Regions from separate parts of the Desulfovibrio sp. SGI.169 genome, predicted to be linked through region 2. Evidence: riboswitches for the same ligand, from Rfam matches in the RefSeq annotation. Region 2 holds a riboswitch; each other region holds the start of a gene.
The links. A riboswitch is a leader RNA that binds a small molecule or an ion and turns the genes downstream of it on or off. The one in region 2 is predicted to bind cobalamin.
Positions count from the first base shown of each region.

Region 1: linked by a shared signal. The riboswitch ahead of ACQRA4_RS00230 (sirohydrochlorin cobaltochelatase) and the one ahead of ACQRA4_RS12645 (FecCD family ABC transporter permease) in region 2 are both predicted to bind cobalamin.
Region 3: linked by a shared signal. The riboswitch ahead of ACQRA4_RS03970 (anaerobic ribonucleoside triphosphate reductase) and the one ahead of ACQRA4_RS12645 (FecCD family ABC transporter permease) in region 2 are both predicted to bind cobalamin.

Region 1 is NZ_JBNPLS010000001.1:52,628-57,441, reverse strand. It holds gene ACQRA4_RS00235 (phenylacetate--CoA ligase family protein) at 1-387, shown strand, start outside; gene ACQRA4_RS00230 (sirohydrochlorin cobaltochelatase) at 482-1,390, opposite strand; cobalamin riboswitch at 1,440-1,672, opposite strand; gene ACQRA4_RS00225 (30S ribosomal protein S1) at 1,840-3,549, shown strand; gene sppA (signal peptide peptidase SppA) at 3,717-4,760, opposite strand; gene ACQRA4_RS00215 (AMP-binding protein) at 4,813-4,814, opposite strand, start outside.
Region 2 is NZ_JBNPLS010000039.1:9,871-14,684, forward strand. It holds gene ACQRA4_RS12640 (polyphenol oxidase family protein) at 1-668, shown strand, start outside; cobalamin riboswitch at 689-879, shown strand; gene ACQRA4_RS12645 (FecCD family ABC transporter permease) at 1,003-2,064, shown strand; gene ACQRA4_RS12650 (ABC transporter ATP-binding protein) at 2,064-2,936, shown strand; gene ACQRA4_RS12655 (ABC transporter substrate-binding protein) at 2,884-3,774, shown strand; gene cobI (precorrin-2 C(20)-methyltransferase) at 3,771-4,496, shown strand; gene ACQRA4_RS12665 (dTDP-4-dehydrorhamnose 3,5-epimerase family protein) at 4,505-4,814, opposite strand, start outside.
Region 3 is NZ_JBNPLS010000005.1:31,258-36,071, reverse strand. It holds gene ACQRA4_RS03970 (anaerobic ribonucleoside triphosphate reductase) at 1-1,804, opposite strand, end outside; cobalamin riboswitch at 1,929-2,110, opposite strand; gene ACQRA4_RS03965 (HU family DNA-binding protein) at 2,548-2,820, opposite strand; gene rsmA (16S rRNA (adenine(1518)-N(6)/adenine(1519)-N(6))-dimethyltransferase RsmA) at 3,131-3,970, opposite strand; gene fusA (elongation factor G) at 3,976-4,814, opposite strand, start outside.

The DNA of each region.
Region 1 (4,814 bases), on a different contig from region 2:
GACCTGACCCGCCTGCTGCCGGGCCGCTGCTCCTGCGGCCTGAACATGCCCCGGCACGACCGCATTCTCGGCCGTTCGGACGACATGATCATCTACCGGGGCGTGAATATCTACCCCGGCCAGATCATGGAGGTCATCGGCCGCTTCCCCGAACTGGGCGGCGAATATCAGATCGAGCTGACCAGGGACGAGCGCTCTCTGGATCATCTGCTTCTGACTGTGGAGCGCGCCCAGGCGCGGCACGCCGGCGGCGACGAGGCTCTGGCCGGGGAGGTGGAGCGACGGCTGCACAAGGCCATCCTGGCGCGTATGGAGGTGCGGGTGGCCGATTACGCCAGCCTGCCGCGCACCTTCAGCAAGTCCAAGCGCATTGTGGACAGGCGCTGAGAGCGCGGCCGGACTTTACGGGCATGTCGCGCGCCGCTGTGAAAAAGGCCGTCCGCTTCTTTGGAAAAAAGCGAACGGCCCTTGCGGACGGCCCTTACCGCTTTTTGGGCTCCCTGGTCAGATCGTCCAGATTTTCCCTGGCGTGGGCCACAAAGACATGGCATACGCCGGGCAGTTCGCCCAGGCCCCTGAGGTTGACCTCCACCTGAAATCCGGCGGCCCTGAGCCTGGACGCCCAGGAGTCTTCCTCCGCCCCGGCCAGGTCATTGCGGGCGTGATCCCCGGCCACCACCATCAGGGGCTGCAGCCAGACTTTTCTGACCTTGCGGGCCTTAAGTTCGGCCAGCAGGTCGTCAAAGCCGCGCGCGCCTTCCACCGTGGCCATGAAGACCAGAGGGTCGCTTTCCTTAAACAGGGCCCGCGTGCCCTCAAAAACCAGATCCGCCCGTCCGTGGGCCTGACCGTGGGCCATGAGCGCCACGGCCTCGTCCCGCCGGCGTTTGTCCATGCCCGCCAGCACGGCCCTGGAAACGCCCTGGGCGTCCTGACGCGATTCCAGCAGGGGGCGCCCCAGATAAACGGCCTCAAAGCGACCGGGATGCTTTCGCAGGTCGAGCAGCACCGCCCGCTCCAGCGCCGTGAATTCCTCGCCGGCCATCACATGCAGGGACTGCACGCGCACCACTTTTACGCCCTCTCTGGCAAGCGCGGCCAGCCCGTCGCTGATGCCGCCCGCGGGCTGGCCCTGACTGGCCAGCTTGCGGCGGATGATCTGCGAGGTGTAGGCCCAGACCACGGGGCTGTTCGGAAATGCGGCCCTGAAGCTCGCGTCCACGGCCTTGAACGCGGGCAGGGCTTCGGGCACGCTGGTGCCGAAAGCCGCCAGCAGCACGCCTTCCTTGGGGGCCTTTTGCTCAGCCGCCTGGGCGGGCGCGGCCGCAAAAGCCAGCAGAAGCAGAAAAAGCGGCAAAAAGCGTGGAAATTTGCGCAGGGTACAAAACATGGCTGCCTCCTCAATCATGCGTTGAAAGGTGACGGGAGATGGCGGCGACGCGAGTGGCGTTCCGCCGGCGGGTATTCGGACTTGAGGGATATGGGGGCCGGCGTTCCGCGAAATTTCGGGACAACGGCCCCGCGCCTCGGCTTCGCCTTCACCGCGTGCACGGCTGGCTGTCGCGCCCGCCGAAAGCCTTTCGGGGGCGAAGAAGCTCTGTACCCTCTTACCGCAGCGCGACTGTTTCCGATTTGCACGGAATTCCCCGCTACAGACGGCAGAGGACAACAGGGCGCCGCAAAAGTCAAGCCGGCTGGGGCCGTTTTCAGGCGGGCCGCGTCACGGCGGGCGGCATCTTCGGCAATGTCGCGGCGGACAATTTTGCTTGTGCTTTTCCCGGCGCTCTGATAGTTTTTCCCACTCTCCCAGTGAGGGGAAATTATTTGGAGGCATGGCAGATGGCAGACAAGGAAACCGGGCACGACGAAATCAATTTCGAAAGCGCCCTCGAAAACTATCTCAATCCCGATTTTGGCGACCTTGAGGAAGGCTCCATCACCAAAGGCGAAATCGTCCGCGTGGATGACGACAACGTGCTGGTGGACGTGAATTTCAAGTCCGAGGGGCAGATCCCCGCGGCCGAATTTCGCGACCCCGCCGGCAACATGATCGTCAAGGTGGGCGACCGGGTGGACGTTTATGTGGTGCGCAAGAACGAAATGGACGGCACCATCACCCTCTCCTTTGAAAAGGCCAAGCGCATGCAGGTCTTCGACCAGCTTGAAGACGTGCAGGAAAACAACAGGGTCATCAAGGGCCACATCGTGCGCCGCATCAAGGGCGGCTATACGGTGGACATCGGCGGGGTGGAGGCGTTTTTGCCCGGTTCCCATGTGGATTTGCGGCCCGTGCCGGACATGGACGCCCTTGTCAATCAGGAATTTGAATTTCGCGTGCTCAAGATCAACCGCCGCCGCAGCAACGTCATCGTGTCCCGCCGCGTGCTGCTGGAAGAGGAGCGCGATTCCAAGCGGCAGGATTTGCTGCGCACCCTGGAAGAGGGCCAGATTGTCCAGGGCAAGGCCAAAAACATCACCGAATACGGCGTGTTCGTGGATCTCGGCGGCCTGGACGGTCTGCTGCACATCACGGACATGAGCTGGAAGCGCATCCGCCATCCCAAGGAAATGATCACCATGGGGCAGGAACTGACCCTCAAGGTGCTTTCCTTTGACCGTGAGAACAACAAGGTCTCCCTGGGCCTCAAGCAACTGGTGCCCGATCCCTGGCAGGATATTTCCGCCCGCTTCCCCGAGGGGGCCAAGTGTACCGGCAAGGTCACCAATCTGGTGGATTACGGCGCGTTTGTGGAGCTGGAACCCGGCGTGGAAGGTCTGGTGCACATTTCCGAAATGTCCTGGACGCGGAAGCTGCGCCATCCTTCCCAGATGGTGCACACCGGCGATGAGGTGGAAGTGGTCATCCTGGGCGTGGACGGCGAAAAGAAGCGCATCAGCCTGGGCATGAAACAGGTTCGCCCCAATCCGTGGGAGCTGGTGGCCGAGAGATATCCCGAAGGCACCATTCTTGAGGGCGTCATCAAGAACATCACCGAATTCGGCATGTTCATCGGCATTGAGGACGGCATTGACGGTCTCATTCATGTGTCGGACATCTCCTGGACCAAGAAGGTGCGGCATCCCAACGAGCTGTACAAGGTGGGCGACACCGTGCAGGCCAAGGTGCTCACCGTGGATCAGGAAAACGAAAAGTTCACCCTGGGCGTCAAGCAGCTGGTGGACGACCCCTGGGGCCATGTGCCGGATGCCTATCCCGTGGGCTGCACCGTCAAGGGCGTGGTGACCAACATCACCGACTTCGGCCTTTTTGTGGAAGTTGAAGAGGGCATCGAAGGTTTGGTGCATGTTTCCGAACTGTCCGGCAAAAAGGTCAAGACCCCGGCGGAAATTTATAAGGAAGGCCAGGAAATTCAGGCCAAGGTCATCCATGTCAGCGCCGAAGAGCGCCGCCTGGGCCTCTCCATCAAGCAGATCAAGGATGAGGAGGAACGCCGCAAGCCCAAGGAATTTCATGCCGGCCCGCAGGAGGCGGGGCAGAGCCTGGGCGATCTGCTCAAGCAGAAGTTTGAGGAAAGCGAAAACAGCTAGTGTTTACCCGCAAAAGTGGACACTCCAAAACCCTTGCGGGTTTTGCGGCGGCGTAGCCGCCGCGAGTGAGCGAAAAACCGCGTTAAGCAAAAAGGGCGTCCCTGCGGACGCCTTTTTTGCTCGCGTGGCTGTACTCGGCGGCGGCTTGGCGGCGTGACGCCGCGCCGTCAGAACTGGTACAGAAAGACCGGCGCGCGCCAGTCAACGCCGGCGGTGGCCGCAAGGGCCGAAATATCCAGGCCGAACCAGGATTTGAGGCTCGCCGTCAGCCAGGAGTCTTCCCTGGGCCGGGTCAGCAGCCTGCGGCTTGCGGGCACGCCGGTTTGCTCCGCCAGCCAGAGCAAGGCCGCGTCCTGACCGCCCAGCTCGTCTACCAGCCCCAGGCTCAGGGCCTCCCGACCGGTAAAAATCTTGCCGCTGGCCAGTCGCGCGGCCCGTTCGCGCGGCATCTTCCGACCGGAGGCCACGATGTCCACAAACTGTTCGTGCATGTCCTTGAGCACGCCTTCAAAATAGGCCCTGTCTTCGGGCGAGAGCGGGCGCAGGTAAGAGCCCGCATTCTTGTATGGCGCGGTGGTCAGGGTTTCCTGCCCCACACCGATTTTGCCCAGCAGGCCCTGAAGTTGCGGAATGTCCATGCGCACGCCGATGGAGCCGGTGACAGTGGAGGGGTTGGCGAAGATACGCCGTCCGGCCATGCTGACCATCAGCCCGCCTGAGGCGGCCATGGAACCCATGCTTGCCGCGACAGGGCGTTTTCGGGCCAGCCGGGCCAGCGCGTCGTACACTTCCTGCGAGGCGGCGGCCCCGCCGCCGGGGGAATCCACCCGCAGCAGCACGCCCTTCACATGGGGGTCATGCTCGATTTTGCGAATCCAGGCCAGGGTGGGGGCCACGTCCATGATGGGGCCGCGCAGCGCAACCAGGGCCAGGCGGTCGCCGCCGCCGAACGCCGCCTGGCCGCTCTCACCGCAGAGAAAGGCCGCGGCGGCGGCCAGTATCAGGGCCGGCGCCAGCAACCAGAAGATGAAGGGATGCCGCTTGCGGAAAGGGCGGCGCAGCAGGCTTTGCCAGACGGAGGCCGGTATCCGGGCCAGGGGGCATGCCGCGGCGCAGGCAACGGCCTGAGGAATGCCGTTTCCGGCGGGCTGGTCGTTCCGGGCCGCCGGCTCTGTCGTATCGGGGGTTAAGGCAAAATTTTCGTTGTTCATCCCTATGGATTAGCACGACGCGGGCATGGAGAAAAGAGCGCCCGGCCGCCCTTT
Region 2 (4,814 bases):
ACGGCGGCAACATTTCCTTCAGCGCGGGGGACGATGCGGGCCGCGTGGCGGACAATCGCCGTGACATGCTGGCGGCCCTGCGGACGCGCGGCCTCACGGCCTGGGCGGAACTCAATCAGGTGCATGGCGACGCGCTGCTCTTTGAGCCGGAAAGCGTGCCTTGCCAGGCCCGCCCCGTTGCGGAGGGCGACGGCATGGCCACCTCCCGGCCCGGCCTGGGCCTGCTGATCAAGACAGCGGACTGTCAGCCCATTCTGCTGGCGCACAAAAGCGGTCGCTATGTGGCGGCCCTGCACGCGGGCTGGCGGGGCAACCGCTGCGATTTTCCGGGCACGGGCGTGGCCCGTTTCTGTGCGCGCTATAATCTCAAGGCCCGCGATCTGCTGGCCGTGCGCGGCCCCAGCCTTGGCCCGGCACGGGCGGAGTTTGTCAATTTTGAGCGGGAATGGGGGGATGCCTTTCGCCCCTGGTTTGACCCGCAGACGCGAACCATGAACCTCTGGGGCCTGACCCGCCATCAGTTGCGGCAGGCGGGCCTGCCGGAATGCCAGATTTTCGGCCTGGATCTCTGCACGGCCTCCAATCCCGACCAGTTTTTTTCTTACCGTCGGGAGAAAAGGTCCGGTCGTCAGGCCAGCCTGATCTGGATCGCGGCCGAGCCGCATTGACAGAGCACTTCGCCGCGCCTAATGTGCCTTGTGGAAACGGCAGCCGGGACGCCGCAGCGGCGCGCCGGCTTGAAAAGGGAATCCCGTGCGAAACGGGAGCGGACCCGCCGCCGTGAGATCCATTAACCACGCCCCATCTCGCGCCACTGGAAACGGGAAGGCCGGGGCAAGGGGATCAAGCCGGAAGACCTGCCGTTGTTCCAGATGTCCGCGCTTCGGATGCTCCAGGCGCGGCAACGTCTCCGGCAACGGGTTTTTGCCGGTCAGGCAGAGGAAATACGGGCCTCTTCCAGTATGGAAGAGGCTTTTTTTGTCCGCGCAAGCCCCGCAGCATATGCCCGCAAACGTCGTTTTCGCTTTTTCCGGGTCGCCCGAATCACGCTCTCCGCGTCTCGCGCTGGCGGGGCTGGCCGCGCTCTGGTTCGCTTCTCTGCCTCTGGCCTGCCTGCCGGGGCCGTATCCGCTGGACGCGGGCGAGGTCTTTCGGGCGCTGGCCGTCAGTCTGGGCCTGAGCGACGCGCCGGTGGAGACCGCCCGCCTGCTGGTGGTGGAAAAAATTCGTCTGGCGCGGGTCTGTCTGGCGGCTTTGTGCGGCGGGGCGCTGGCTGTGGCGGGCGCGGCCCTTCAGGGCGTGCTGCGCAACCCCCTGGCCGATCCCTTCACGCTGGGCATTTCCGCGGGCGCGGCCTGCGGGGCGAGTATGGCCATCGCTCTGGGCGGCGGCCTGGCCGCCGCGTTCGGGCTCTCCCAGGCCGGACTGGTGGCCCCGGCCGCCCTGTGCGGCGCCCTGCTGGCCCTGTGCGGCGCGCTGTGGCTGGGACGGGGGCGGGGAGATTTCGGCCGCGAAAGCGTGATTCTGGCGGGCATTGCCGTGGCCGCTTTTCTGGGGGCCCTGGTGGCGCTGGTCAAGGCGCTCAACGAAGAGTCCGTGACCAGCATCGTATTCTGGATTCTGGGCTCTTTGCAGGGACGGGGCTGGGACAGCCTGCCCCTGCTGCTGGGCGCGTCCGCGCCGGGTTTGCTGGCTGTGGGCCTGGGCTGGCGCGCTCTTGACGTGCTTTCGCTGGGTGACGAACAGGCCGCGCAACTGGGGCTCAATGTGGGCCGGGCGCGCTTCTGGCTTTTGGCCGGGGCCAGTTGCATGACGGCGGGTTGCGTGGCCGTGGCCGGGGTGATCGGCTTTGTGGGGCTGGTTGTGCCGCATGTGCTGCGGCTCTTGCTGGGGCCGGGGCACGGCCCCCTGCTGACAGGCGCTTTTTTCGGCGGCGGCGTGCTGCTTGTCTGGGCAGACGTGCTGGCCCGCAGCGTGCTGGACGGCGGTCAGGAGCTGCCGGTGGGCGTGGTTACGGCCCTGCTGGGCGGGCCCTTTTTTGCCCTGCTGGTGCGGAGGCGCTGATGTCCGGCAAACGGCGTTTGTCAGGGAAAGCGTTGCTGAATGTGCGCGATCTGGCGGCGGGCTATGGCGGGCGGCCCGTGCTGCGCGGCATAAGCCTGAAGGCGCGCGGCGGCGAAAGCGTGGCCCTGCTTGGCCCCAACGGCAGCGGCAAGACGACGCTGCTGCGTTGCGTTTCCGGCGTGTTGCGACCCCTGAGCGGCGGCGTATGGCTGGCCGGCAGGGCTGTGGAGCGTCTGCGCCCGCGCGAGCGCGCCCGGCTGGCCGCCGTGGTGCCGCAGCGCGCGGAATGCCCGCCCGGCCTGAGCGCGCGGCGAATGGTGCTGCTGGGGCGCTATCCGTATCTTTCCTGGCTGGGCGGCTACGGGCGGCGGGATTATGAGGCCGCGGAACGCGCTTTGGCCGCCACCGGGGCCGCCGGTCTGGCGGGGCGGCGCGTGGACGAACTGTCCGGCGGGGAATTGCAGCGGGTGCTGCTGGCGCGGGCTCTGGCCCAGGAGAGTCCCCTGCTGCTGCTGGACGAACTGGCCGCCGGGCTGGATCTGGCCCGCATGGTGGAGCTGTTTGACCTGCTGGAGCGCCGCCGGGCCGCCGGGGCCTGCCTGTTCATGGTCATGCACGATTGCAATCTGGCCTCTCTGTACGCCACCCGGCTGATCGGCCTGAAAAACGGACGCGTGCTTTTTGACGGCCCCGCGTCCGCGATTTTTACCGAGGAGAATCTCAGTGCCCTGTACGACACGCCCATCCGCGTTTTTCCGCATCCCCGCTGGGGCTTGCCCCAGGCATTGCCGGATCGCGCGTCCGGCCCGTGGAGCGGCCTTGCTTCTGCCCCTGCTTCTGGGTCTGGCCCTGCTGGCGGGGGGGCGGGTTGAGGCCGCCCCGCCCATTGAGGTGACGGACGATACGGGCGTCACCGTGCGGCTGGACAAACCCGCCACGCGGGTTATCGCCCTGTACGGCGCTTTCAGCGAACTGCTGCTGGCCCTGGACGCGCGCGAGCTGCTGGCGGCGCGCACCGTGGCCGACGCGCGCCTGCCGGAACTGGCCGGGCTGCCCGCCGTCGGAACGCACATGCGGCCCAATGTGGAACTGATCGTGGCCCGCAGGCCGGATATCGTGCTTCAGCTCGCGGGACGGCGCGAGGCCCTGTTGCAGACCGAGGCCCTGCGCGGGCTGGGCGTCAATGTGCTGACCTTTGAGATGGATTCCTTCGAGAAGATGTTTGCCGTGCTGGAGAAGCTGGGAAGGCTCACGGGCCGGGAGCGGCAGGCCGCCGGGCTGCTGCGGAACTGGAGCGCGCGCCTGGCGGCGTTGCGGGCGCGCAACGCGGGCAGAAAGCCGCCGCGCGTTTTTTATGAAGCGCGTTATCCCAACCTGCTGGCCGCCGGACGGGGCAGCATTGTGAATGAAATTATCGTTGCGGCGGGCGGTGAAAACGTGGTCGATGACGACAAGAAGCTGGCGCGCTTCAATGAAGAGGCTTTGATTCGCGCAAACCCGGACGCCTACCTGATTCAGAAAGGCCCCATGAATCCCGACCCGCAACCCCTGACCGGGCGCGCCCATTACCGGGCTTTGCGCGCCGTGCGCGCGGGCCGTGTGCTGGTGGTGGACGAGAGCCGCTTCGCCCGCCCCGGCCCCGCCTCGGTGGAAGCGGCGGAAGAACTGGAAAAATGGTTACACCCCTCGGATGAGCGAGAAAAGCAATGAACGGAACTCTGTATGGCGTGGGCGTGGGCCCCGGCGCGTCCGACCTGCTGACCCTGCGCGCCGTCAACGTGCTGCGCGCGGTGGATGTGATTCTGGCGGCGGCTTCGCCGCGCAATGACTATTCCGCCGCTCTGGATACGGCCCGCCCCCATCTGCGGCCTGACGCGCGTTTGCTGCGGCTGGAATTTCCCATGACCCGTGATGCCGGCGTCTTGCGGGCGGCATGGCTCAAGGCCGCCCAGGCCGCCCGCGAGGTGCTGGAGGGCGGTGAAAACGCGGCTTTTTTGACCATTGGCGATCCGCTCATTTACAGCACGTTCGGCTATCTGCTGCGTACCCTGCGGGAAATGGCGCCCCATCTGCCGGTGGAGATTGTGCCGGGCGTCACCTCTTTTCAGGCCGCCGCCGCGCGCACGGCCACCGTGCTCTGCGAGGGCGGCGAGAGCCTGCGCGTTCTGCCCGGCATCAACGGACGGGAGAGCCTGGCGGCGGAACTGGGCGGCGCGGACACGGCGGTGGTTCTCAAGGCCTATCGGAATTTCCCCGCCATTTGCGAGGCCCTGCGGGCCACGGGCCGCCAGGCGGACAGCCTGCTGGCCAGCCGTGTGGAGCAGCCGGGGGAAGACATTCGGCGCGGTATGGACGGTCTGGGCGGCGCGGGCGGCACACCGCCCTATATGTCGCTGATTTTAAGCCGAAAGCCGACGATGAAGCCGGAGTAACGGCGGCTTCAGGCATGCTTCCAGCGATAGGGAATGCCCGCGTCGTCAGGCGGGCGGCGTTCGCCTTCCGCCGGGTCGTGGGGAATGTCCGCGCAGTTGCAAATCAGGGCCGTTTCCTCGCCCAGCGCCGTGAAGCCGTACCAGACCCCCGGCGGGATGCGCAGCAGGCCGTAGTGCTCCGGCCTGCCCAGCGCCAGTTCGCAGAGCGCGCCGCATGTGGGCGACGCGGGCCGGTCGTCATACAGCACAATGGCGAGCAGGCCGCGCGGCACGGCAAAAAGCTGGGTCTGGCGGCGGTGGCGCTTCCAGGCCTTCACC
Region 3 (4,814 bases), on a different contig from region 2:
CGGTCTTTTTCGCCTCTTCATCGGCGCGGCGGCGCATGTGCCCGACAATTTCCAGGCCCAGCTTCTGCGCCTCCCCGCTCTCGCCGTGGTGCGCGCCCAGCAGGGCCTTGAGCGTCTCGGCCAGGCCGATAAAGCCCACGGTCAGGGTGCCGTGCTTGAGCACCTCGCCGATGCTGTCATCCCAGTCCAGCTTGCCGGAATCCAGCCAGATGCCGTTGCCCATGAGGAAGGGATAATTGCGCACCTTTTTGGCGCTCTGAATTTTGAGCCGGTGCAGCAACTGGCGGAACACCAGATCAATCTTGTCATCCAGCAGGGCGTAAAATTTTTCCACATCGCCCCGCGCCTCCAGACCCAGGCGCGGCAGGTTCACGGAGGTGAAGCTCAGATTTCCGCGTCCGCAGGTCACCTGGCGTTCCGGGTCATGCACGTTGCCCAGCACGCGCGTGCGGCAGCCCATATAGGCCACTTCACTGTTGTAGTCGCCGCTCTTGTAATACTGGAGGTTGAACGGCGCATCAATGAAGCTGAAATTGGGGAAAAGACGCTTGGCCGAAGTTTCCATGGCCAGTTTGAACAAATCGTAATTGGGATCGCCGGGGTTGTAGTTGACCCCTTCCTTGACCTTGAAAATCTGCACCGGAAAAATGGAGGTTTCGCCGTTGCCCAGGCCAGCCTGGGTGGCATGGAGCAGGTTTTTCACCACCATGCGGCCCTCGACGGAAACATCCGTGCCATAATTGATGGAGCTGAACGGCACCTGTGCTCCTGCCCTGGAATTCATGGTGTTCAGATTGTGAATCAGGGCTTCCATAGCCTGATACACGCGGCGGTCTGTATTGCCCAGAGCTTCCTCCGCGGCATAGGCATGGGCGCGTCCGGCCAGCTCCCGCCACTCCGCGGGCGCGCGCTCGTCCAGTGCGCGGGCCAGAGCCTCCGCCCCGGCCCGGTCTATGGCGACGGTCGGGCGCAGGCCGGCGGCCTTCAGCAGTTCCTCCGTCAGCGTTGCGGCCGAGGCGGCGTCCAGGCCGCCCGCGATGCGCAGGCAGGCGCAGAAAGCCTTGCGGTATTCCTTGGCGTAGGTTTTGGCCACGCCGGGCGCCATGGCAAAATCAAAATGCGGCACGCTCTGGCCGCCGTGCATTTCATTCTGGTTGGCCTGAATGGCGATGCAGGCCAGGGCTGAATAGCTTTCAATGGAATTGGGCTCGCGCAGATAGCCATGCCCGGTGGAAAAACCGTTTTTGAACAGCGGGATCAGGTCGATCTGGCAGCAGGTTTCCGTGAGCATGTAGAAATCTTTGTCATGAATGTGAATATCGCCGTTGGCATGCGCGGCCGAGGCGTCCTTGGGCAGAATGTAGTTGTCGATAAAAAACTTGGACCCCTCGGAACCGTATTTGAGCATGGTGCCCATTGCCGTGTCGCCGTCGATATTGGCGTTTTCCCGCTTGATGTCCTCCCGGATGGCCGGGGAGTACGTCAGCTTTTTGTAAATGTCCATGAGATAGGATTCCGCGTTGCGTATCTTGGCGTGCTCGGCGCGGTAGAGAATATACGCCTTGGCGGTTTTGGCGTAATCGTACTGAATCAGGCTTTCCTCCACCACATCCTGAATTTCTTCCACATGGCGGAGGTTGCGTTCTTCCAGCTTTTTGCAGACTTTTTCCGTGACGAAGAGCAGATCGGTGGGGGACATGTCCTCGCCGCCCACGGCCTGATTGGCCTTGGTGATGGCGTTGAGAATCTTGACGGAATCAAAGGGCGCGGACGCGCCGTCCCGTTTAATGATGGTGGCGGGCATGAAATACTCCGGGCATGGGGGCTGGTACGGTAAAAATACCTCCCCCAAAGAGGAGGGCGGAGGAGGAGTCTGATCCTCATTGTCGGATCTGTCGGCAAAAGCCCCGTTGCCGATGATCCATCCTCGGAAACGATGTGCGAAAGCAGGTCTTCCGGCTTGCCGGCTCGCTTTTCGGCCTTCCCGGCACAAGTCCAGTGGCGCGCGGGGAAAAGCGGCATCAGTTCGGCGTACGGCGGCGGGTCCGCTCCCGATTTGAACGGGATTCCCTATGAAGCCCCGAAGGGCGCTTCCGCGAGTCTAGAAATAGTCAAAACACTCCCCTTCTGTCAATGAGGGGCGCAAAAAAAGCCTTCCTTGCTTTGTAGCAACATATTGAAATATAATGTATTTTTTATCACGCGAGCACAACCCGGCAAATTCCCTCATTAAAAAATACGCCATGCTTTTTGCTTGTCGGTAGAAGGGGAGATTTTTCCGCAGGGCATTTCATGCGCGAAATGCCCTGATGCGGGCTGAATCCGAAGCATGCTCAGCTTGAAAGGGGTCTGCCGACCAAGCGTGAGCTGCCGGCAGACCCCTTTCAAGCTGAAACTATCTGGAAGTCATTTCGCAATTCGGCCAAGAGCCGGATTATGGAGCGCATTCGTCCCAAAATGCGGTTTTTGGCTCAGTTACGGCGTTTTTCACGCCGCGCCGGGCTCCCGCCCGGCGGAAGTCATTTCATGCGAACCGTGGACTGACTTCTAATTCAGGGCGTCTTTGAGCATTTTGCCGGGACGGAACTTGACCATCTTGCAGGCGGGGATGGTCAGGGTGGCGCCGGTGCGCGGGTTGCGGCCCTGGCGGGCGTTGCGGCTTTCCACGGCGAAAGTGCCGAAGCCGGTGAGGGTCAGTTTGGCTTCCTTGCACAGCGCATCTTCCACGGACGCCAGAAAAGCGTTGAGCGCGCGTTCGGCGGCGGCCTTGGTCAGATTGGCCTTGGCGGCAATTTTTTCAACCAGATCAGCTTTAGTCATCATATCCTCCTGAAGATTTGCCAAAAGATATCACACGCCAGATTTCCCGGTATCCGCCCGCAAAGGCGCGCGGCAGGCCCGTGGCGCGAACTCTCGATACAATAGCGTTATGGCGGCGGGCTTAACTCAACCTTTTTGGGTTCGGCTTGTCAAGATTTGGCGGCAAAAAAGCGGCAAGACGCCGAAAATCCTCCTTGCTCAGAGCTTCCGGCCGCAGATGGGAAGCCAGCCCCGTCTGTTCCAGAGCCGCTTCCAGCTTCGGCAGGCCCGTGGCGCGAACTCTCGATACAATAGCGTTATGGCGGCGGGCTTAACTCAACCTTTTTTGGTTCGGCTTGTCAAGATTTGGCGGCAAAAAAGCGGCAAGACGCCGAAAATCCTCCTTGCTCAGAGCTTCCGGCCGCAGATGGGAAGCCAGCCCCGTCTGTTCCAGAGCCGCTTCCAGCTTCGGCAGACCCGCGCGGCGAAAGATGCCGCCCAACTGTTTGCGGCGCTGTTGAAAGCAAATTCGCAGCAGGCGGGACAGGGCGTCGGGCCGGTCGGGCAGAGAGTGGGCCGGCAGCGGCTCAAAGGACAGCACGGCGGAATCCACTTTGGGCGGCGGACTGAACGCGCCGGGCCCCACCACAAATTCCAGGCGCGGCCGGGTGTAGCTTTGCACCCAGACCGAGAGCGCGCCGTAATGACCGCTGCCGGGCGCGGCGGCCAGCCGTTGCCCCACTTCCTTCTGAACCATGAACACGGCCCGGCTCAGGCCCCTGGATCGGGAGACAATGTCCCAGATCAGGGGCGAGGCCACATTGTAGGGCAGGTTGCCGATGATTTTCCAGGGGCGCTCCGGTTCGATGCGTCTCCAGTCAAAGCGCAGGGCGTCGGTCAGCACGGCCTGGGTGCGCGGCCCGGCCATGCGTTGCCGCTCGGCCGCCCAATGGCGGTCTTTTTCCAGCAGCAGCAGGCAGGCGTGCGGCCCGCCCTCCAGTGCCCTGGTCAGCGCGCCGGGGCCGGGGCCGATTTCCAGCACGCGATCCTCAGGCCGGGGCAGCAGCAGGGCGGCGATGCGCGCGCAAATCTCTTCCCGGCGCAGAAAGTGCTGCCCCAGGCTTTTCTTGGCGCGCGGCGCGGGCAGGCTGTTTTTCAGAGATGCGGGCATGGGCCTCAGGGCAGGTCAAAGCGGTCAAAGGCCAGCATCAGCCCGGCCCGGCCCTGCGTGGCCGAGCGCAAGGACGTGGAAAAGCCGAACAGGCGGCGCAGAGGCGCCGTGCCGCGCAGCAGCTTGCGTCCGGCATGGTCCTCCAGGTCTTCCACCTTGCCGCCGGCGGTGTTGAACAGGCTGATGGCCGGCCCCAGAAAGTCGTCGGGCACATTGATTTCCACTTTCATGATGGGTTCCAGAGCCACGGGCGCGGCCCTGGCCAGAGCCTCGCGCAAAGCCTGGCCGGCGGCCATGTGGCAGCCCGGCGCTGTGGTCAGGCCCTCGCGCCGCTCCACACTGGTCAGGGTCACGGCCACATCCGCCACCGGCCAGCCGGTCAGCCCGCCGCTTTGCAGACCGTCGCGCACGCCATCCAGCGCGGCCTGAAGCAGGTGCGGGGGCAGAAGCTTGCGGGCCTCTTGCGGGTCCGCGGGCAGAAAGTCGCCCACATTCACCTGATTGCCCGCATGCCGGGGCAGGGGCGTCACACGCAGGGAGACGGCGCCCTGGTGGCGCTCCTTGCCCAGCTCCCTGTCAAAAAGGGCCTCGGCCCCGGCCTCTTTGCGCACCGTCTCGCGCAGCACCACCTGCGGCTGACCGGCGCGCGGGCTGATGCCGTATTCACGGCGCATGCGCTCCAGCAGCACATCCAGGTGCAGTTCTCCCATGCCGGAAAGCATGCGCGTGCCCGAATCGTCATCCAGGCTGACCTGAATGGTGGGGTCTTCCTCCACATAGCGGGCCAGAGCTTCGTCCAGGGTTTTGCCCTCATCGGCGTTGCGCGGTTCCAGAGCCAGGGTGA